DNA from 2 places in the Arthrobacter parietis genome. Region 2 is predicted to be linked to the other one. Evidence: predicted binding sites of a transcription regulator. Region 2 holds the regulator's gene; the other holds the start of a gene.

Region 1 (10,417 bases), on a different contig from region 2:
GGCGGCTTCGACCGCCAGGCACGGCCGTGGACCATCGCGCGCGGGATGACGCACCCGATCAGTGAGATGAACAGGAGCAGGTAGATCGCTGAGAACCAGACGGACGAGTAGACATCGAACAACTGGAACCAGTCCAGAATGGGTCCGGTCTCCGGATTGTCCTGAATGTACTGGGTGACGACTGCCGGGTTTGCCGGGCGTTGCGGGAAGAGCGAACCGGGCACGGCGGCGACCGCCAGCAGGAGCAGCAGGAAGAGGGCTGTACGCATACTCGTCAGCTGAGTCCACATCCAGCGCACGGTGCCGAGGAATCCAAGAGCGGGCAGCGCGACGCCGTCTTCTCGCTCCTTCGTTGCCATGGAGTCTTCCTTTGGTTTAGCCATCAGTTGTTCAGATCGGTAACGTCACGCCGCCGAGCCACTGCTGAAGCTCGTTGATCCACAGGTTCCAGACACCGGACGCCATGAGCACGCCGACCAGTATCAACATTCCGCCGCCGGTTCGCTGCAGCAGCAGCCGGTGGCGTCGGAAGAATTTCATGGCTCCCATCCCCCGCCGCAGTCCGAGCGCGATCAGCAGGAAGGGCAGTCCCAGGCCCAGGCAGTACACGAAGGTGAGGAGCGCGCCTTTGGCGGCACTGGCGCCGTCGTTGGAGAAAGCCAGCAGTTGCACGGCTGAGAGCGTGGGCCCGATGCAGGGCGCCCAGCCAAGACCGAAGGTGAGGCCCAGCAGCGGCGCACCCCAGAGGCCGCTCGGTACGCGGGCGTGGAGCTTCCGGTCCTGTTGGAACCAGGACAACCCGCCCATGAAGACGATGCCGAGCACAATCACCACGAGCCCGAAGATCCGGATCAGCCACTCCTGCGAGCCTGCCAGCCAGGCTCCCAGCTGACCGAAAAGCGCTCCGTACGCCATGAACACTGCGGAGAACCCGACGACGAACAGCCCGATTCCCGCGACCATCCGTCCACGCTTCTGCTGCTCCAGATCCACACCGGTGAGTCCGCTGACGTAGCCGAGGTACCCGGGCACCAGGGGCAGCACACACGGTGATACGAAGGACACCAGGCCTGCGAGCAGCGCCACTGGCAGAGCAAGGAGCATTGAACCGTTCAGGACCGTATCGGCAAAGGCATTCCCGGCCGGCGCGAGGGCCATAGCGGCACCGAGTGGGAGGGAAGCGGACACAGCCACTACTCGGCCAGCGCGGAGTCAATGAGTGCGCTGAGGGTTCCCTTGTCGGCCAGGCCCAGTATGCGGGCCGAAACGCGGCCCTCCTTGTCAAGCACGAGAGTTGTCGGCACAGCCTGCGGCGGGACGTGGCTGGTCATCGCCAGGAGGACCCCGCCGTCGGAATCGTTGAAGCTGGGGTAGGGAATGCCGAAGTTGCGCTCGAAGGCCTCGGCGTTCTCCTTGCTGTCCCTGATGTTGACGCCGTAGAACTGCACATCCTCCGACTGGTACTCCTCATGCAGCGCAACGAGGTCCGGAGCCTCTTCCCGGCAGGGTGCGCACGCTGCGTACCAGAAGTTCAGTACCGTCACCTCTCCTGGCCACGCGGATGAGGAAACAGTTTCGCCGTTGTAGAGGGTCCCCTCGATCTGGACGGGTTCACCGCGTTCGGCAGCGGCGTACTCGGTGACGGAACCATCGCCGGCAATGTAATTCTTGTTGCTGCCCTCGGCCGCTTGCTGGGCCAGCGGGTCCTGTGCAGCACAGCCAGAAAGGACAACGACGGCGGCAATCGCCGACGCGGCAAGGCACATCAGTGCGCGGCCTGGCCGGCGGCGCGGGGCGGCTTCAGTTTGAGTCACAACGGCTTCCACGAGTTCTACAACGTGTAGTAATTGTATTACGCTCCCGGGATGTTCTTCGCGCGCGGCAATAGATCAGCACAGGGCTCCTCATACCGCACGCCAGTGAGCTGGTCGCCGTCGAAATAGAGGGAGGTTACGGAGCTCAACGTGCATTTACGCTGGCGCGGATCATGCCACAACCGCCGGTTCTCGGCTGCCAGCCGCGCAACCCAGATGGGCAGCTGATGGCTGACCATGATCGCCTCGGCGTCCTTGCCGCCGGAAGCTTCCAACGCCGCGCGCCGCGCATCATGGACAGCGGACATGACGCGCTCAACCTGGGCACTGTACGGCTCACCCCAGGATGGAGTGAACGGGTTTCGCAGGGACTTCCAGTGCCGGGGGTGCTTGATCTGCTGGGCGACCTGCGCCATCCCCTCGAACCGGTTCTCCGCCTCGATGATGCGCTCATCGGTTACAACGGTGAGGCCGAGCTCACGAGCTGTCGGTTCAGCGGTCTCCTGTGCGCGCGTGAGGGGTGAGGCGACGAGATGCACGATGTCGGCGCCGTCGTTCCTGCGCTCCGCAAAGTAGCCCGCAACCCGCTCGGCCATCTCACGACCGAGCTCTGACAGATGGAACTCGGGCAGGCGGCCATAGAGGATCCCGTCCGGGTTGTGGACTTCGCCGTGGCGCACGAGGTGAACGGTGGCTGAGGGCATGTCATCAAGTTTCGCATCCCTCGCGCCAGAGGGCTAAATCGGCCGGCGACTGGCTGTCGGAAGAGGCGGTAGAGAAAAATATTTGAACATTGAAGCAATTGATGGAATAAAAGATGCAAATGCATGTTTATTAGAGGTACACGCTCGTTCGGTCGCCTCGGCCGCACACCAACCCAAAGCACGACAGATCAGGAGAAACATCATGGCTATCCCCACCGGACTCACTCAGGGCACCTGGAACTTCGACGGCTCGCACAGCGAAGTGGGCTTCAGCGTCCGCCACGCCGGGATCAGCAAGGTACGCGGGAACTTCGACACCGTCGACGCCACGCTGCAGGTTGGATCCTCACTCGAGGATTCGCAGGTCACCGCAACCATCAAGACCGAATCCTTCAACTCGAACGATGAGAACCGCGACGCCCACGTTCGCGGCGGCGACTTCTTCGACGCTGAGCAGTTCCCCGAGATAACTTTCGTGTCCAAGCGGGTCGAAGGCGCCGGCGAGACCTACAAGCTGATCGGCGACCTGACCATCCGCGGGATCACCAAGGAAGTTGCCATCGATACCGAGTTCAACGGTGTTGCTGTTGACCCCTTCGGTGCCACCCGCGCTGGATTCTCCGGCCAGACGGTCATTTCCCGCAAGGAATTCGGCCTGACCTGGAACGCAGCTCTTGAGGCCGGCGGTGTTTTGGTGGGCGACAAGGTGACCATCAACCTTGACGCCGCTTTCGTGGCACCCTCGGCCAACTAGGCTCTTTGCTCACGAATCCCTTCGAGGGGGCGTGCCGGCTTTCCGGCACGCCCCCTCGTTTCTTCTGTCCTGAAAGCCCGACGGCGAAAGCTTGACGGCGGTACGCTGAGCGCATGAGTACGCCATCACACGATCCTTCAGAACGCGATCCGCACCAGCTCTCCGGAACTGAGTCACTCAATCCCAATGAGCCCGGACCAACACAGAACTCCGGTGCGGGCCTCTCCCCCGAACCGCAGAAACCTGCATCTCCATACTCCTACCAGTCGGCCCAGCCCGCAGGGTATGCCTACCCGAGTGCAGCCCGCATGCCGGAACAGGCGCGGCCGCCCCTCCCCAAGGAAGTCAATCTGGCTTTTTGGCTGATCATCGCCGCTGGGGTTCTCAACTTCATCACCACCCTGATGGGATCAGGCACCACGGGTGGGCCGGCGGGAGCGGCTGCAATCGGTGTCGGCATCGGGATCGTTGTCGGCATCCTTACCACCGGCGTATACGTCCTGCTGGCCGTCTTCATCCGCAAGGGACACAACTGGGCACGCATAACCGCCACTGTTCTTGCGGGTATTTCGGTTCTGCTCATGATCATGAGTTGGGTGACGCTCGCCGCGCTGCAGGGCAACGCTGAAGTCCAGGCGCAGCTGGGTGGGGAAAGCCTGCAGCCAAGCGGATTCTCCATCGCGCTGAACGTGCTCGTGGTGCTGCTTGGCGTCGCCGGAGTTGTGCTGTGCTGGCTCAAGCCGTCCAACGCCTACTTCAAGCGGCAGCAAATCACGCACTAGCGCGCAGAAGCTTGCTGGACCGGCCCTACTGGGCCGCGCGGGCGCTGGAACCGGCATCAAGATCCGGATCCTGCGCCCGCTGTGCGTGGTAAGCGAGGATCTGCAGCTCCGTGGCCATGTCCACCTTGCGCAGCTGCACCCGGTCAGGAACCTGCAGCACTACCGGCGCGAAACTTAGGATGCTTGTCACCCCGGCCGCAACAAGTTCATCGCACAACTGCTGTGCAACGCCCGCTGGTACCGCGAGAACAGCCATATTGGCGCGCGTCCTGTGAAGCACGGTTGTCAGATCCTCCACTGGGCTGACGCGCAGCCAGCCGACCTCCGTACCGACGATCATCTGATCTGCGTCGAACAGCGCGACCACCTCGAAGCCCCGCGACTGGAACCCCGAGTACCCGGCGAGCGCACGCCCGAGGTTTCCGGCTCCGACGATGGCCACCCGCCAGTCCTGGGTCAGTCCCAGGGCTGTGGAGATCTGGCTGTTCAGGTACTGGACGTCGTAGCCGACACCCCGCGTGCCGTAGGAACCCAGGTAGGAGAGGTCCTTGCGGAGCATGGGCGAATTCACGCCCGCCGCGTCTGCCAGTTCCTCCGAAGACACTCGTTCAATCCCCTCCGCCAGAAGGGAGTTGAGGGCGCGCAGATAAATGGTCAGGCGGGCGAGCGATGCAGGCGGAATTTGCCTGCCCTGCTGATCGCTCGCGGCGGACCGTAATCCGGGAAGCTCCGACATGGTCACTGGTTCATCTCTCCGTTATTTGTTCGCCGGCGGCCTGAACTGCTCCGCCCGCCCGCCGGAGGATGACGGCGGGATAGTCCCACTTTAGGTCCCTGGTGGAAGCCCTCAAAGTCAGGAGGGCGCTGAGCACAACGGCTCAGGTGAGTAGCCTGCGCAGGCGCGCTTCGTCGATTGTCCAGAAGTCCCGCTGGACCCCGTCGAGAAGCAGAACCGGCACCTCTTCCGAGAATCGTTCCAGCAGATCGGCGTGATCGGCAATCGACTCTTCCCGCCAAAGCACGCCCAGTTCGGCAGCCACGCGGCTCACTATCTCCCGGGCGGCGTGACAGAGGTGGCAGTCCGGCCTCGTCACCAACACGAGGCCCGTGCTCCATTCCGCGACAGGCGGTTGGGTCTGCTGAGTCATGGTCCACAAGCTTACTGGCCGCGGGCTCCGTGCAGGTCGCCATTACGGAACGCCCTCGAAGCGTGAAAAATCGGCTGGTTGCTGTGGGTGTCCGCGGACACGCTGAACGCCAACCAGTGATTAGACTCGTGCTATGTCCGCAGCCAGCCTCCGACCCGCAGTCGAGCCCGGGTCTTCCACGGAGACTGTGCCTGCCGAATCTTCTCCGCTGGGCGGACCGGCCGGGGAAGCAGCATTTTTCGACGTCGACAACACGATGATGCGCGGCGCCAGTCTCTTCCATGTGGCGCGCAAGATGTACCAGCGGCGCGCTTTCACGCTCCGTTTTGCCGCAGGGCTGGCCTGGAAACAGCTGCGCTTCGTGATGCGCGGCGAGAACATGACCGACATCCATGCTGTCCGTGATGCCGCTCTTGCCTTCGCTATCGGCATTGCGCATGAAGATGTGCTGGCCCTTGGCGAAGAAGTCTATGACGAAATGATCGCGTCGAAGATCTGGCCGGGAGCGCGTGCCCTCGCGGAACAGCACCTCCGCAACGGGCGCCGCGTCTGGTTGGTCACGGGCACTCCCGTCGAAGTGGCCAGCGTGATCGCCAACCGGCTTGGGCTCACGGGTGCACTCGGCACTGTGGGAGAGGTCTCTGAGGGCTTCTACACAGGCAAGCTCGTGGGTGAGTTCCTCCACGGGCCGGCAAAGGCCACGGCCGTCAACGAACTTGCCCGGAAAGAGGGCCTGGACCTGTCCCGCTGCTGGGCGTACAGCGATTCCTACAACGATGTGCCACTGCTCAGCATTGTTGGCCACCCGATCGCTATCAACCCTGACCATCGCCTTCGCAAGCACGCCCGTGACTCCAACTGGCCAATCTATGATTTTCGAAGCGGCCGCCGTGCGGCAACATTGGGGCTCAAGGCAGCAACGGGAGCCGGTGCCATCTACGGCCTGTGGCGCGGCTTCACCCGCATGAGAGGCTAGTCCTTAAATGCAAAACCGGTCCGCCTCACTGGCGGACCGGATGCGATGCTACTTCTTGTTGCGGCGCTGGTGGCGGGTCTTGCGAAGCAGTTTGCGGTGCTTCTTCTTCGCCATCCGCTTGCGGCGCTTCTTGATTACTGAACCCATAGAGTCCTCACAAACTATTCATTCCGGTTCCGGACAACCTCTACCGCATGAACTGCGGCAGGGGCGTTCGAATCTGACAAAAGACGCACATCGCGGTGACGTACATCATGCGGCCGCACATACGACCGTCTACGCAAAACGCTTCTTAACAGAGTACCCGCTCAGACCGGTCTCCCTGACCGGCACCATCCGCGACCCTAGCCTGTACCCGACTCACCCTCCACGGATGCGGAGCGCAGATACTGTTGCACAGCGGATTCGGGCACCCGGTAGGAACGCCCGAACTGAACCGCCGGCATGTCCCCTGAGTGCACCAGCCGGTATACGGTCATCTTCGATACCCGCATCACTTCGGCAACTTCCGCAACTGTCAGGAAGCGCACGTCGGAGAAGTTGCTGCCGCTCGCCATCTCACCACTGTCCTTTTCTCTGGAGCTAACCCTGAGAGGCGCGCCCACCGCACTTGATGGAACGCCGGACGGCGTGTCGCCTTGAGACCTGAGGATTATCCGTCTAGGGAGATACTCTAGTGGTTCCTGTGACCAAAGTGAAAGCACGCCAAGGTCACGAAACGCCACCCTGACGACGCCGGCGCGAACCTCTCGCGAGATCGCCAAGCACCGATGCCGTAACACCCCAGCCCATGCAGGCGTCGGTCACGCTCTGGCCGTAGGCAAGTCTGCCTCCAGCTGTCACATCAAGTTTCTGCGCGCCCTCTACGAGGAAACTTTCCAGCATGACGCCGGCTATGGTGCCGGAACCGGATATTGCATCCGCAAGTTCCCGGGCGACGTCCGCCTGCCGCCGATGGTCCTTGCCACTATTCGCATGGCTGGCATCCACGATGAGGCACTGGTTCTGACCTGCCGCAGCAAGCGCGGCAGAGGCGTGCGCAATGTGGGCGGGGCTGTAGTTCGGGCCGTCGGATCCGCCGCGAAGGATCAAATGGGTGTCCGGGTTTCCGGTGGTCGAGACGAGGGCTGCGCGTCCGCCCTCATCGACCCCCAGGAAGGTCTGCGGTGCACCTGCGGCAGCGCAGGCGTCGAGTGCCACCCTGACGCCACCGTCGGTTCCGTTCTTGAACCCCACGGGCATGGACAGGCCGGAGGACAGCTGGCGGTGGATCTGGCTCTCGGTGGTCCGGGCGCCGATTGCACCCCAGCTGATCAGGTCCGCAATGTATTGGGGGCTGATCGGCTCGAGGAACTCGGTGCCAAGTGGAAGTCCCAGGGCGGCAACCTCTTGAAGGAACCTACGGGCCGTTCGCAGGCCGGCGGCAATATCATGGCTCCCATCCAGGTGCGGGTCATTGATCAACCCTTTCCAACCCACCGTGGTGCGGGGCTTTTCGAAGTATGCCCGCATAACCACCAGCAAATCTTCGCGGTGCATTTGCGCGGCGTCAGCCAGCATGCGCGCGTACTCGATACCGGCGTCGGGGTCATGGATTGAGCAGGGACCGACGATGACGAGCAGGCGATCATCCACGCCATTGAGGACTGCCCGGATTTCTTCGCGCGAGCGGCGGATTGATGCTGCAACCTCGGAACTGACAGGAAGTTCAGCGAGAACTGCGGCGGGCGTGGGCAGCGGATCAATGCTGCGGACATTGAGATTGGAAGAGGCTGAAGTAAGGGTTTTCATGGTCCCGGCTTTCGAAGGTGGTTCTCCGGCGGGGCTGTCCTACAGAACCCGCCGTGGAAACGACGAAGGGCAGGAAACGTGTCCTGCCCTATTGGCTCTGAAGGTGTTGGTCAGCGTGTCAGGCCGCAGGCTCCTCCAGAGCCAACGCAAAATACGCATACCAACGGGTTGTCATGAAACGAGGTTAGACGGCGCCATCTGAATTGTGAACTTTGGTATCGGTATGTGACGGCTGACGCTGAAAGTTCTCCAACGCTGAAAGTTTCCCACATCCCCTTTCTTTCGAAGATATCTTCTAATAGAATGAAGTATGAGCCTGACAGCCGCACTCGACGCCCTCCCCGGCGAACGGCTGCGCGCTCTCCCAGCCTTCGGATTCGATGATCCGGCCGGTTGCTCCGAACCTTCGATCAGCGAGCTGAAGCAGCTCCTTGCCGCGTACACCTCGCGTTTGGTGGCCGAGTTCGCGGGAATGGGACAGGATCAACGTCGCCGAGCATTTGACCGGGATCGAGGATCTGTCCCGGACGGTCGAGTACCTTCAGCTCGTTGCGGCAACGGCAGTGGATCGCAGCAGCGCCGCAGCGGGCGGCAAGCCCACCGACACCAACAACACCACGACCGACAACGGGACCCCCACCGGTGGTGGTGTCGGTTTCGCGTTCGGTTTGTCCGGTCAGTCCGGTGGGCGTTCGGCCTACCGGTGCACCGCCGGATACCTGCAGGACCGGCTACGGATCAGCAGAAGCGAAGCCAACCGCCGGCTCCGCCTCGGCGCGAAACTCATCCCCCGCACCACACTCACCGGAGAACCCCTACCCGCCGCCTGTGCACACCTCGCAGCGGCGGTCTCAGCCGGAGTGGTGTCCGGCAAAGCAGCCACCATGATCAACAGCGCACTGGACCGCGCACAGTTCACCACCGAACCAGCCGTGCTCAACACGATCGAAGCCCAACTCACCGCCAGCGCCACCCGCTTCGATCCCGATTTCCTCACCAAACTCATCGGCCGCGTCGAAGCGCACCTGGACCCCGACGGACCGGAACCGAGCGAGAAGGAACTCACCGCCCGCCAAGGCGTATTCCTCCGCGGCAAAAAACGCGGCCTCCACCTACTCGACATCGCCGCCACCGATGAACAATACGAATACCTCACCACCATCATGAACACCGCCACCAACCCCCGAACCACCAACCCCGGAGACAGCGGAAGCGACGCCAGCACCAGCGGCGGAGCGGGTGGCGACGGCCACACCAGCGACAGCAGCACCAACGGCGAAGCGGGCGGCGAACAGTCCGAAGCACCCGCCGAGACCAGGACACGGGCACAGCTGCTCCTGGACGGACTCGTCGGAGCCTGCCAGATAGCCTTGGCCACCGACAAGCTACCCGCCACCGGCGGGCAGCGGCCGCAGGTACTCGTGACCATCGACTACCAAACACTCCTCGGCGACCTCGAAACCCGCACCGGAGTGTTTTCCCCCGCCACCGGTACGTTCACCGGCACTTCTGCTGGCCCATCCGCCACCGGACCGTCGACCGACGCCTCTTTCTCCTCAGCCGGCGGCGCTTCGCTCGCCTACACCGGGCCCGTCAACGCCCGCACAGCCCGCAAAATCGCCTGCGACGCCGACATCATCCCGGTCGTCCTCGGCGGACAAGGCGAAATCCTCGACCTCGGCCGCACACAACGGCTCTTCACAGCCAAACAACGCAAAGCCCTCATCGCCCGAGACCAAGGCTGCGCCTTCCCCACCTGCACCATGCCTGCCCACTGGACCGAAGCCCACCACATCCAACCCTGGTCACACGGCGGAACCACCAGCACCGACAACGGAATACTTCTGTGCAGCCACCACCACCATCTGATCCATCAAAACGAATGGACCATCCAGATACGGGACCGCCTCCCCTGGTTCATCCCACCCCCACACCTCGACCCACACCAACAACCCCAACGCAACCACTACTGGACACTCTGCTGAACAAATCGCGCGCACTTAGCCGGACGTCTCAGGCAGCAGGGACAGCTGAAACGACTAGTGCCGGCGAGCCCAAATCCCCGCGCCCTGAACAGTCAGCAGGTAAGCAGAAGGCCGTGGGCACGGAGCACCCACGGCGGCTACTCCTTGCGGCGGCGCAGCTTCGGAAACTGGGACAGAAGGTCGGCAGCGCGTTCGGCAGCTCTGCCGACGGTCCGCCCGAACGGTTGAGCGCCATCGATGGGAGTAACGCCCGGCCCTACTGAGACCAGCGCATCGAGTTCCGGTTCCAGGACGGCTGGCGGGAGCGAGGAGTTGACCTTCTGAGCGGGCAACTGGAACTCGGCAAGCCAGGAGGCAACGGTGAGCAATGGCTCCGGCTCGAGTGAATAAAAGCGCTTCTGGCCCTGCGCCCGCATGGTGACAAGCCCTGCTTCCCGCAGAACTTTGAGGTGCTTCGAAACCG
Region 2 (10,417 bases):
GGATCATGGCCTTGACCTTGTCTCCGGCACCGAGGAAGCGGATAGCGTGGCCCCGCTTGGTCTCGTAATCGTGGGTATCGATCTTCAGGCGGAACCGGATTTCCTTCAGCACGGTGTTCGTCTGGTTCTTGCGCGCTTCACGCGCCTTCACCGCGGCTTCGTACTTGTACTTACCGAAGTCCATGAGCTTGGCAACGGGAGGCTTTGCCTGAGGTGCCACCTCAACAAGATCAAGGTCGGACTCAGCGGCGAGGCGGAGGGCGTCTTCGATGCGGACGATTCCAACCTGTTCGCCGGCAGGGCCTACCAACCGCACCTCTGGGACGCGGATACGATCATTGATTCTTGGCTCGCTAATGTGCTGCTCCTGATATCCGTTGAATAACTGAACCGCCTGCAAAAGGAGAAGGCCTCCAACTGCATGCGCAATCGAAGGCCTCGGCATCAGTGCATCAACGGCGCTCCCTACCAAAGGGAGAGCCAGCGCACCGACCTGAACCCGGCTGCCTGTGGCTGCCTCTGGGGCAACGGCGGCAATCGCGGGTGGGAGAGGACTCCGCTTGCATACTGGTGATCTTTTTCATGCCGTTCCCGGCCACAAAAAATAACGACCCCCAGTTGGTCTGTGACAAGCTTACCAGCATGAGCACAGCAGACAATAATCCCGACGCCGCACGCCACACCTTCCAGACGCCGGAGGAAACGCGCGCCGCGTCCGGCAATGCGAACAATCCCGTTCGGGACATTGCGGAAGTCGCCGCCGTCGAGGTGATTACGACGTCGGCAGTGCACCTGATGAGCGCAGCTGCCGTCAAGTGCGGACTGGCTGAGGGCACTGACGCCGAAACGCACAAGGACCTCGACGAGGCCCGCAAGCTGATTACTGCACTCGCCGGCTTCATCACCGCCGCAGCTCCGGAGATCGGCAGCCAGCATGCCGGCCCGTTGCGCGATGGCCTGAGGTCCCTGCAGCTTGCGTTCAGGGAAGCATCACTCATCCCTGACGCTCCAGGCCAGGGACCGGGCGAGAAGTTCACCGGTCCGGTCAACTGACTGTCCTTCGCGAAACGGGATCTGAGAGATCAGGCGAAGCGCCGCCGTCGTAGTACCTGTTGTGCTCCCAGACACGCCAGGCTCAGGGCGGCGGCCGCTGCGCCCACTGCGACGAACCCGCCCCACGGGCCCACCGAGTCGATCATCACGCCTGCCAGCGGCGCGCCCAGTGCCACTCCGGAGGTGAGGGCTGAGCCATACCAGCCCATGGCTTCCCCCCTGCGTTCCTCGGTGACCAGATGAGCAATCCGCTCCGAGGCCGCGGAGAGAACCGGAGCACACAGCAGCCCTGGCGCAATTGAGAGCAACGCAAGAACCACCGTGCTTTCCGCAAAGCCCATCGGGATGGTGAGAACCGCCATCAGCAGCAGGAGCACCAGCGGCGAGAGCGGTCGGTGCATGGCACCGTAGACGAGGCCGCCCACAACGGACGCCGAGCACCAGGCGAGGAAGACCCAGCCCAGCTCGAAGGCCCGCTGATCGGCTTCCAGTACCGCGATGATGCCGACATCCGTGCCGGCAAGGACAAGGCCGGCACCGGCGGCCACGATCATGACCACGGCCACCGGCAGCGTGAGCCATGCGAAACTGTGCGCCATCCGCGCCCGCGCCCGTCCAGCACGGGCCGGCCGCGCTCCGGGAACGAGTTCTGCTGACGCTTCACTGACGTGGGCTGGAGCTGATGCCACCAACACTTCCACGGCCGCTGCATCATCCTGCCCTCCGGACAGCGTGGCACCGACGGCTCCCGGCTGGGTACTGCGTGTCGGCGGGTTGAACCACATGAGGAACAGCCCCGCCACGGCGGTGGAAAAGCCCACAACAGTCAGTCCCAGCACCGTGGACACCTGCGTTGCGAGCACAGCCCCCAACGCCGGCCCGCCCATGAAGATCACCTCGGTGGCCACCGCGTCGAGGGTGAAAGCCGTCCGGCGGGAGTTTCCGCTCACGAGCACACCCAAAGACTGCCGGACAACGGAGAACACGGGAAGGGTAAAGATGCCGCCAACGAGCGCGGCCAGCAGCAGCCACTCGTATGACAGGTGGGGCGCCACCGACCAGATCACGGCCTCGGCAATCACCGACGGAATCAGCGCGGCCCGCAGGCCTGCTGTATCGACACGCCGGCCGCGCCAGGGCGCACCGACGGCGATACCGATGGTCATCACTGCAGCTACGGCGCCCGCCTCGGCATAACCGCGTTCGAGGGTCTGCACCACGTGGAGGGTAAGCAGCACCCCTGCGGCAGAGTGGGGAAAGCGTGCGATCATTCCCACGATCAGCAGTCGGCGGACCGGGACAATCCTGAGCAGCTCCCGGTAAACGGCAAAGTTCAACGTTCTTCATCTTTCACGCGGGCCCAACCGCGTGGAAGATCAACGCGTGAGCCGGATTTCGAGCGAGTCCACCCGCTCGACAAACTCCTGCAGGTTTTGGAGGCGGTCCTGGAACGCCGCCGCTGTGGAGCGGACGTCCTCCTGTGAGAGACCTTCCTCAAGTACGAGGGTCAGGCGCAACTCGGGACCGGCACCGCCGCCTCCAACCACTTTACCGCCAGCGGTGCGGCTTGAAATTCCTCCCCCGGGCGCGATTTCGACCCTGCGAATGCTCCCGCCCGGAACGACCGCCTTCCCCACGAGGCGGGCCAGGTCCGGATCAGAGTACGACGGCGACCATTGGCCCTGTTGCGCCAGCGCCCAGAGAGCGGGGCGGCGCACGACGAATGTCACTTCTGCGCCCGGATCGACCACCATGAGTTCAGCTTTCTCGGATACCGCGGCCAGGGCTGCCCGGGAGGCGAAGACCGCAACGGGCCTGGCCTCCGGATGCCAGCTCTGGAGGTGCGCCGTGGCTGTGAAGACCGGCAGGGCGCTCCGCCCGTCCGGCGCCTTGATGGTTACCAGCGCCATGTCGGCTTCCTTGTCACCTTCATGGTGCCGGTCCCCGGGAGCTGCAGTGACATCATCAGCAGCTTCCGGGCCGCCAAGCTGCGCGATCACCGGTACGAAGACACGGATTTCCGTCAGCGCCCGCAGCACTGCGGCCTCATCAGCGGCGCCGTGCACCAGAGCCTGCAGGGCAGCGGCGTAAACCGCCGGCACCGCGCCGTCGTCCTTGTCGAAGGCGTGCAGCGGGTTCCCGCCGCCGGAAAGATCCCTTCCTTCCCAGGCGCGGCCTGCCGAGTCAGCGATGTTACCGCTCAGCGCCGCTTCGATGTGGGCAGGAAGCCTTCGCTCTGCCATGGCTAGCGCTCCGGGAGCCCCGCGACGTCGAGCGCCTGCGGTAGTGTGAAGGCGCCCGCATAGAGGGCCTTTCCTACAATGGCGCCTTCAAGCCCATCGGGGACCAACTGCCGGAGCGCGGCAAGGTCATCCAAACTGGAGATGCCGCCGGATGCCACCACGGGCCGCTCGGTTTTCTCGAGCACCTCCCGGAGGAGCTTGAGGTTGGGACCCCGAAGCGTTCCGTCTTTGGTCACGTCAGTCACGACATAGCGAGCACAGCCGGCCTCATCCAGGCGGGCGAGTACCTCCCAGAGGTCACCGCCTTCCTCCGTCCAGCCGCGGGCAGCCAGGGTGGTGCCACGAACGTCGAGACCGACGGCCACGGCGTCGCCGTAGCGGGCAATTGCGCTGGCTGTCCACACGGGATTTTCCAGGGCCGCGGTGCCGAGGTTTACCCGCTCCGCTCCGAGCTCGAGCGCCTGGTCCAGGGACGCGTCATCCCGGATCCCGCCGGAGAGCTCCACTTTGATGCTCAGTTCCTTGACGACGCGGGCAAGCAAATCGCGATTTGATCCCCGGCCGAAGGCCGCGTCCAGGTCAACGAGATGGACCCATTCGGCGCCGTCGTTCTGCCATTGCAGTGCGGCATCGAGTGGATCGCCATAACTTGTTTCGCTGCCGGCCGCTCCCTGTACCAGCCGGACGGCCTGGCCGTCGGCCACGTCAACCGCAGGGAGCAGTTCGAGGATGGGCGATTCGGTGAAGGGACTCATTCGCTTCCTTTGTTCTTAAGATTCGCGCCGGCGCAGTTGGACGGCTAAGGGGTCAGGGTGAGCAGGTACGCGGCGAGCAGCGCCAGGACGGCGAGAACGCCGAAGCTGATGGTGAGCGCGCGGGGCATCTGCTGGCGATGGAATGAAACGACGCCGCCGATCAGCAGCCCCGCCAGTCCCATGAGAATCAGGCTCCACATGGATCAGCGAAGGCTGCCGGTCCAGTTACGCAGCAACTGCGCACCGGCGTCGCCGGATTTTTCGGGGTGGAACTGCGTGGCGGAGAGTGGACCATTCTCCACCGCGGCAATGAACGGGCTGCCGTGCGTGGACCAGGTGACGAGCGGCGGCCGCATAGCCGGCTGGGTGACGTCGAAGTTCCATTCCTGCACACCGTAGGAGTGAACGAAGTAGAAGCGCTCTTCAGCAATGCCCTCGAAAAGCACCGACCCGGCGGGGGCGTCGACGGTGTTCCAGCCCATGTGCGGCACAACTTCCGCCTTGAGCCGTTCGACCGTACCTGGCCACTCCCCCATGCCCTGGGTCCGTACGCCGTGTTCCACGCCCTCCTCGAACAGGATCTGCAACCCGACGCAGATTCCGAGGACGGGGCGACCGCCGGCAACACGACGGCCGATCATGCGCAGCGCGTCAACCTCTTTCAAGCCCTGCATGACGGCGGCAAACGCTCCCACACCGGGCACGACGAGCCCGTCGGCGTTGAGGACATCATCAGCCGCTGAACTCAGCGTGACTTCAGCGCCGACGTGTTCCAGTGCCCGCACCGCCGAACGAATGTTCCCGGAACCATAGTCGAGAACCGTCACTTTCGGCGCACTCATAGCGCTCCCTTGGTGGAAGGGATTCCGCTCACCCGTGGGTCCGGTTCAACCGCGGCGCGCAGGGCGCGGGCGAAAGCCTTGAACTGGGCCTCGACGATGTGGTGCGGATCCCGGCCGCCAAGGACCGTCATATGCAGGCAAATCTGGGCGTGCAGGGTGATCGCCTCGAAGACATGGCGCGTCAGGGACCCCGTGAAATGTCCGCCGATGAGGTGGTACTCCTGGCCTGTGGGTTCACCCGAGTGAACCAGATAGGGGCGCCCGGAAATGTCGACGACGGCATTGGCGAGAGCTTCGTCCAGGGGCACAGTTGCCTCACCAAACCTCCGGATACCTGCCTTGTTGCCGAGAGCCTCGCGCAGAACCTCACCGAATGTGATTGCTACATCCTCCACAGTGTGGTGGACATCGATGTGGGTGTCGCCGGTGGCCCTCACGGTGAGATCGATCAATGAGTGCTTCGCCAGGGCCGTCAGCATGTGGTCGTAGAACGGCACGGACGTGCTGATCTCCGAGCGCCCGGTGCCGTCTAGATCGACCTCGACGAACACCGACGACTCACTCGTGGTCCGCTCACGTCGGGCAGCGCGATTGGCAGTAGCTTCCGCGGTCATGGATGGTCCTTACGGTTGTTTCGGCAGCGAGACGGGCGGCGGGCCCGCATGTGCGTCCCGGTCCAGTTTAGGAGACACGCGGCCGGATCAAAGATTCGAGGGCTTTCAGGAAGGTTGTGGTCTCTTCCTGCGTTCCGGCGGTCACCCGAAGGTGGCCCGGAATCCCGACGTCCCGGATAAGCACCCCGGCATCAAGCAGGTCCTGCCAGACGGCGCCCGGATCATCGAGCCCTCCGAACAGCACAAAATTGGAGTCCGAAGGTGCAACGGGCAGACCCATCCCCGTCAGCCCGGACACAATGCGGTCTCTTTGCCGCTTGATCTCATCCACGTTGGCGAGCAGCTTCGCCGAATGGGTCAGCGCCGCGACAGCCGTGGCCTGCGTAATCGCCGACAGGTGGTACGGGAGACGCACGAGCCGAAGCGCATCCGCAATTTCCGGCGCTGCGGCCAAGTACCCGAGACGGGCTCCGGCCAGCGCAAAGGCTTTACTCATGGTGCGCGAGACGATAAGCCGTTCCCTGCCGGGCAGGAGCTCCAGCGCACTCGGAGTGCCGGAGTGGGAAAACTCTGCATACGCCTCGTCCACAATGACGATTGCCTGCGCCGCTTCGCCTGCATCGTAGACCTCGGAAACCACCTCCAGGGGAAGCGCTGTGCCGGTCGGGTTGTTCGGGCTGCACAGGAAGACAATGTTTGCGCCCGTGGCGGCTACCTCGCTGGCGGTGGTACGAGCGTCCAGGTCGAAGGATTCATCCCTCGAACCTGTCAGGTATCCAGTACCGGTGGAGCCTGCGAGCAGCGGATACATCGAGTAGGTGGGAGGAAATCCCAACGCAGTCCGGCCCGGTCCGCCGAACGCGAGGAGGACGTGCTGCAAAACCTCATTGGATCCATTCGCCGCCCAGATGTTGTCCGCGGTGAGTCCGTGCCCTAGGTACGTGGCGAGATGTTCGCGAAGCACGGTGAACTCCCGGTCAGGGTAGCGATTCAGCCCCGCCACGGCGCCCTCGACTGCTTCAACAATTGCACTGCGAACATCCTCCGGAACGCCATGGGTGTTCTCATTGACGTTCAGCAGAATGGGCACATCGATCTGGGGCGCACCGTATGGTCGAAGGCCGCGCAGATTCTCGCGGATCGGCAGTCTGTTAAGGCGTTCTAGCGGATCGGTCACCATGAGAGTTTAAGGCCGCCCCATCCGCCACGAAGAATTCCGCTGAAGCCGGGCGAACTGTTACGAGCCAACCTGTGAAGAATCAGCGCGCCTACCGCTGTGCGGAAGCAGATCCGCTCCTTATGGATTTCCAACCGGAATATGAAGCGACTGCCCGGCCTGCACGGTCGACGAGCCTAGAACATTCAGTTCGACGATTTCCTCAACGACGGCTCGCGGATCACGTTCCGGCGCGTACTCGGCAGCAAGAGCCCAGAGTGTCTCCCCCGATGCAACACTGACCCGGACAGTGTCCGTGAGGTCACCGCCGGCTGTCGCTGCCTGCGCCTGGGAGGTGAAGAACGAAGCAACCACCAGCAGTACGGCAACAAGCAATGCGACCGGAATTGCCACCAGAACCACCCAGCCGCGACGGGTGAGATGAAGGCGCGGCGCCGCAGCCGGCCCGTTATTCTCACGGTCCTCTGGGTGAAGTACGGAAGCTGATCCTGCGATATGGAGCGTAGACATGGCGTCCACCTTTCTCGTTGTGTGGATCTCCCACAGCTTTGTTCGAAGCTGTGTTCTATTCCTCTGCACTTATTATTAGCACTTGTAAACTAATATTGTCGAGACTCACTCGAACAAATGTTTGAAAACGCGTCCCGCTTCCCCTAGCGTTCCTGGTAAGGGTGACGGTCCGGCTGCTTCACAAACCAGCTCATCACCCGCCACTGACAAAAATGGTTGGCGAGCCGGCAGTCCGGGCCCGGCCGGAGGAAGGGATGCATCTCGTGGCAGATCTCAGTGCGGCAAAGGACATGGCAGAGGTGCCTTCGCCCGATGCGAAGCGCGGACGCGGAAGGCCGCGCGGCAGGGCCATGCCAAAGGGAATGACAGCACGTCAGACAAAAATTCTTGAGACAATTCAGCGCAGCGTAGCTGCGCACGGCTACCCGCCCTCAATGCGCGAGATCGGTGACACCGTAGGTCTTGCGAGTCTGTCCAGCGTCACGCACCAGCTTTCACAGCTGGAACGCATGGGTTACATCCGCCGCGATCCCAAGCGCCCGCGAGCGATGGAAATCCTGCTTCCTCTCACGCTCGGTGACAGCACACCGCGTGCGCTGCCCTCCTCCGCCGAAAGAGAGGAACCTGCGCGGGCATCGTCGGCCGTCGACGCGGCAATGGTCCCGCTGGTCGGACGGATTGCAGCCGGAGGTCCTATTCTGGCGGATCAGGTTGTTGAGGATGTCATGCCACTGCCCCGGCAGCTCGTCGGGCACGGCGATCTGTTCATGCTGCGTGTTTCAGGTGACTCCATGATTGATGCAGCGATCTGCGACGGAGACTGGGTAGTGGTCCGCCAGCAGAGCACAGCCGAGAACGGCGATGTGGTGGCAGCACTCCTCGATGATGAGGCCACAGTGAAGACCTTCCGGCAGCGTGACGGTCACACCTGGCTTCTGCCGCAGAACACCAATTACGAGCCGATACTCGGTGACCACGCCACCATCATGGGCAAAGTTGTCTCGGTGATGCGTGCGCTCTGACCGAGGCGCGCGGCATGGTGCTAGGCGCGCTGCGTCTCAGCGAGCCGGGAGAGGACCCCGAGCGCCGTTGCGCGGTCCGTCGTCGACCAAAACGGCGGTAGCGCAGCCCTGAGGAAGCCGCCGTAGCCCGCGGTTGCCAGCCGGGAGTCCAGTACTGCCACCATGCCTCGATCATCGTGGGAGCGGATGAGACGGCCGGCTCCCTGCGCAAGACGAACGGCGGCATGGGTAGCGGAAACATTCATGAATCCGTTGCCTCCGGCCTTTGCGACAGCTCGGGTCCGCGCAGTCATGAGCGGATCATCAGGTCGGGGAAACGGTATGCGGTCGATGGTGACAAGCCGGCAGGCAGTTCCAGGCACATCGACGCCCTGCCACAGCGACATAGTGCCGAACAGGCAGGTGTCGGGCTCCTCTGAAAACTGCTTCACCAGCGCGGACATGGAAGATTCACCCTGACAGAGAATCTCAACGTCGAGCCGGTCCCTCAACGCGTCAGCAGCGTCCTCCGCCGCACGCCGCGAAGAGAACAGTCCCAGCGCTCCTCCGCGGGAGGCTTTGATGAGCGCCTCCAGCTCATCCAGTTGTTCCCCGGAAGTCCCGCGGCCCGGTTTGGGCAGGTCCTTGGCAACGTACAGGACACCCTGTCGGGGGTAGTCGAATGGGCTGCCAACGTCCACGCCGGTCCATGACGGCGCTCCCTCGCCCGTCAAACCGAGGGACCCGGCAACCGGTCCGAACTCCGAGCCGATTGCGAGCGTAGCTGACGTGAGCACAACCGTGTGGTCCTCGAACAATCCCCGCCTCAGACGCCCGGCAACCGACAGCGGCGCAATGCTGATCGTGGCAGGCGAGGAGTCATCAGCTGCGGAGTAACCGGAGCCCGGTGTAAAGGTACTTGGCCGACTCGACCAGAGCACTTCGCCCGCGCCACCTGCGGCGACCATCCGTTCGGACAATTCGAGCAATACCAACAGCCGTGAGCGTGCCATCTGGCGGCCACCGTCTGCCGACTGGGAGGACCCGTCGGAACTCGATTCGGACAGCGCGAGTCGGCATGACTCCCGCAATTGCACGAGCGCGAGTTCCTGCAACTCGTCGAGTCCCCCAGCCATCAGACCCGTGGGCTGAGCGTCGAACGCGTTCTCGAAGGCATCCTGTGCGGCCGCCAATGTGTCCGTGTTGGAACCGAGATGGCGCCTCGCCGCTGAGGCCGCAGCGCCGATCAGTGCTCCTGACAGTTGCCCAGACACCGCAGACGTGACGCGGTCGTGTAGCTCGTGCGCCTCGTCAATGACCACTACGTCGTGCTCCGGAAGGACCGCCAGCCCCTCGAAAGCGTTGATCGCCAGCAGCGCATGGTTGGTGATGACAATGTCCGCTTTTCCTGCCCTCTCCCGTGCGCGCTCGCTGAAGCATTCCTCAGCAACGGGACACTTCTGCGCACCAAGGCACTCCATGCTGGACACCGATACCTGGCGCCAGGCCCGGTCGCTGACACCGGGAAGGAGTTCGTCCCGGTCCCCGGTCTCCGTTTCTTCCGCCCATTCCCGCAACCGCACGATTTCGCGTCCGAGCGGGGTGGAAGGTCCTGCCGCAGGATGCGGCGCCGCGGTGTCACCGTCGAGTGAGAAGAGGGCTCCCGAATCATCCTCGTCGGGGAAACCTCCTGCCGTCTTATGCCGGCAGACATAGTTCCCCCGGCCTTTCAGAAGCGCTACGTCGACCGGCCGAGGAAGCGAACCACGCAGGGTCTCGAGAAGTCTCGGCAGATCGCGGTTGACGATCTGGGACTGAAGGGCAAGGGTGGCCGTCGAGACGATCGAGGTTGTGTCACCCTTCACGGCATGCGCGATGAGCGGAAGCAGATAGGCCAGTGACTTCCCTGTTCCGGTTCCGGCCTGCACCAACAGGTGTGTGCCGTTGCCGATTGCTTCCTCGACCTGGCGTACCATTTCATGCTGCCCGCTACGCTGCTGCCCGCCCATCGCCGCTACGACGTCATCAAGCAGTCGAAGGGGACTGATGCTTCCCTCAGCCATGCGTGACGAACGGCTCCAGTTCTGCCGCCAGACCTTCCCTGACCATCACATCTACCCGAGTGCCGTCCTCCACATGCTCCAGGCCGAGGATCTCTGCGTCCGGCTGATGCAGTCGGCTCACGATGTCTCCGCGCTGGTAGGGCACGAGCAGAGTCAGTT

What was found. The regulator LexA, encoded in region 2, represses DNA repair genes until DNA is damaged. The targets are predictions, from matches to a motif close to TCGAACANNTGTTCGA.
Region 1: the regulator LexA is predicted to act here: its motif matches at 8,252-8,267, upstream of ABFX19_RS02140 (HNH endonuclease signature motif containing protein).

What each region holds. Positions count from the first base shown of each region.
Region 1 covers NZ_BAAAON010000001.1:442,137-452,553, forward strand. Annotated here, with positions in the region: gene resB (cytochrome c biogenesis protein ResB) at 1-359, opposite strand, end outside; gene ABFX19_RS02085 (cytochrome c biogenesis CcdA family protein) at 391-1,158, opposite strand; gene ABFX19_RS02090 (TlpA family protein disulfide reductase) at 1,194-1,766, opposite strand; gene ABFX19_RS02095 (histidine phosphatase family protein) at 1,853-2,518, opposite strand; gene ABFX19_RS02100 (YceI family protein) at 2,721-3,272, shown strand; gene ABFX19_RS02105 (hypothetical protein) at 3,386-4,054, shown strand; gene ABFX19_RS02110 (redox-sensing transcriptional repressor Rex) at 4,080-4,790, opposite strand; gene ABFX19_RS02115 (glutaredoxin family protein) at 4,933-5,202, opposite strand; gene ABFX19_RS02120 (HAD family hydrolase) at 5,336-6,178, shown strand; gene ABFX19_RS02125 (30S ribosomal protein bS22) at 6,227-6,325, opposite strand; gene ABFX19_RS02130 (helix-turn-helix domain-containing protein) at 6,523-6,735, opposite strand; gene ABFX19_RS02135 (3-deoxy-7-phosphoheptulonate synthase) at 6,890-7,969, opposite strand; gene ABFX19_RS02140 (HNH endonuclease signature motif containing protein) at 8,401-9,954, shown strand; gene ABFX19_RS02145 (ArsR/SmtB family transcription factor) at 10,092-10,417, opposite strand, start outside.
Region 2 covers NZ_BAAAON010000010.1:253,812-264,228, reverse strand. Annotated here, with positions in the region: gene infC (translation initiation factor IF-3) at 1-316, opposite strand, end outside; gene ABFX19_RS15905 (DUF1844 domain-containing protein) at 643-1,053, shown strand; gene ABFX19_RS15900 (MFS transporter) at 1,083-2,390, opposite strand; gene ABFX19_RS15895 (SseB family protein) at 2,430-3,296, opposite strand; gene priA (bifunctional 1-(5-phosphoribosyl)-5-((5-phosphoribosylamino)methylideneamino)imidazole-4-carboxamide isomerase/phosphoribosylanthranilate isomerase PriA) at 3,299-4,051, opposite strand; gene ABFX19_RS15885 (hypothetical protein) at 4,096-4,251, opposite strand; gene hisH (imidazole glycerol phosphate synthase subunit HisH) at 4,255-4,893, opposite strand; gene hisB (imidazoleglycerol-phosphate dehydratase HisB) at 4,890-5,507, opposite strand; gene ABFX19_RS15870 (histidinol-phosphate transaminase) at 5,575-6,684, opposite strand; gene ABFX19_RS15865 (LysM peptidoglycan-binding domain-containing protein) at 6,805-7,194, opposite strand; gene lexA (transcriptional repressor LexA) at 7,485-8,216, shown strand; gene ABFX19_RS15855 (ATP-dependent DNA helicase) at 8,237-10,258, opposite strand; gene hflX (GTPase HflX) at 10,251-10,417, opposite strand, start outside.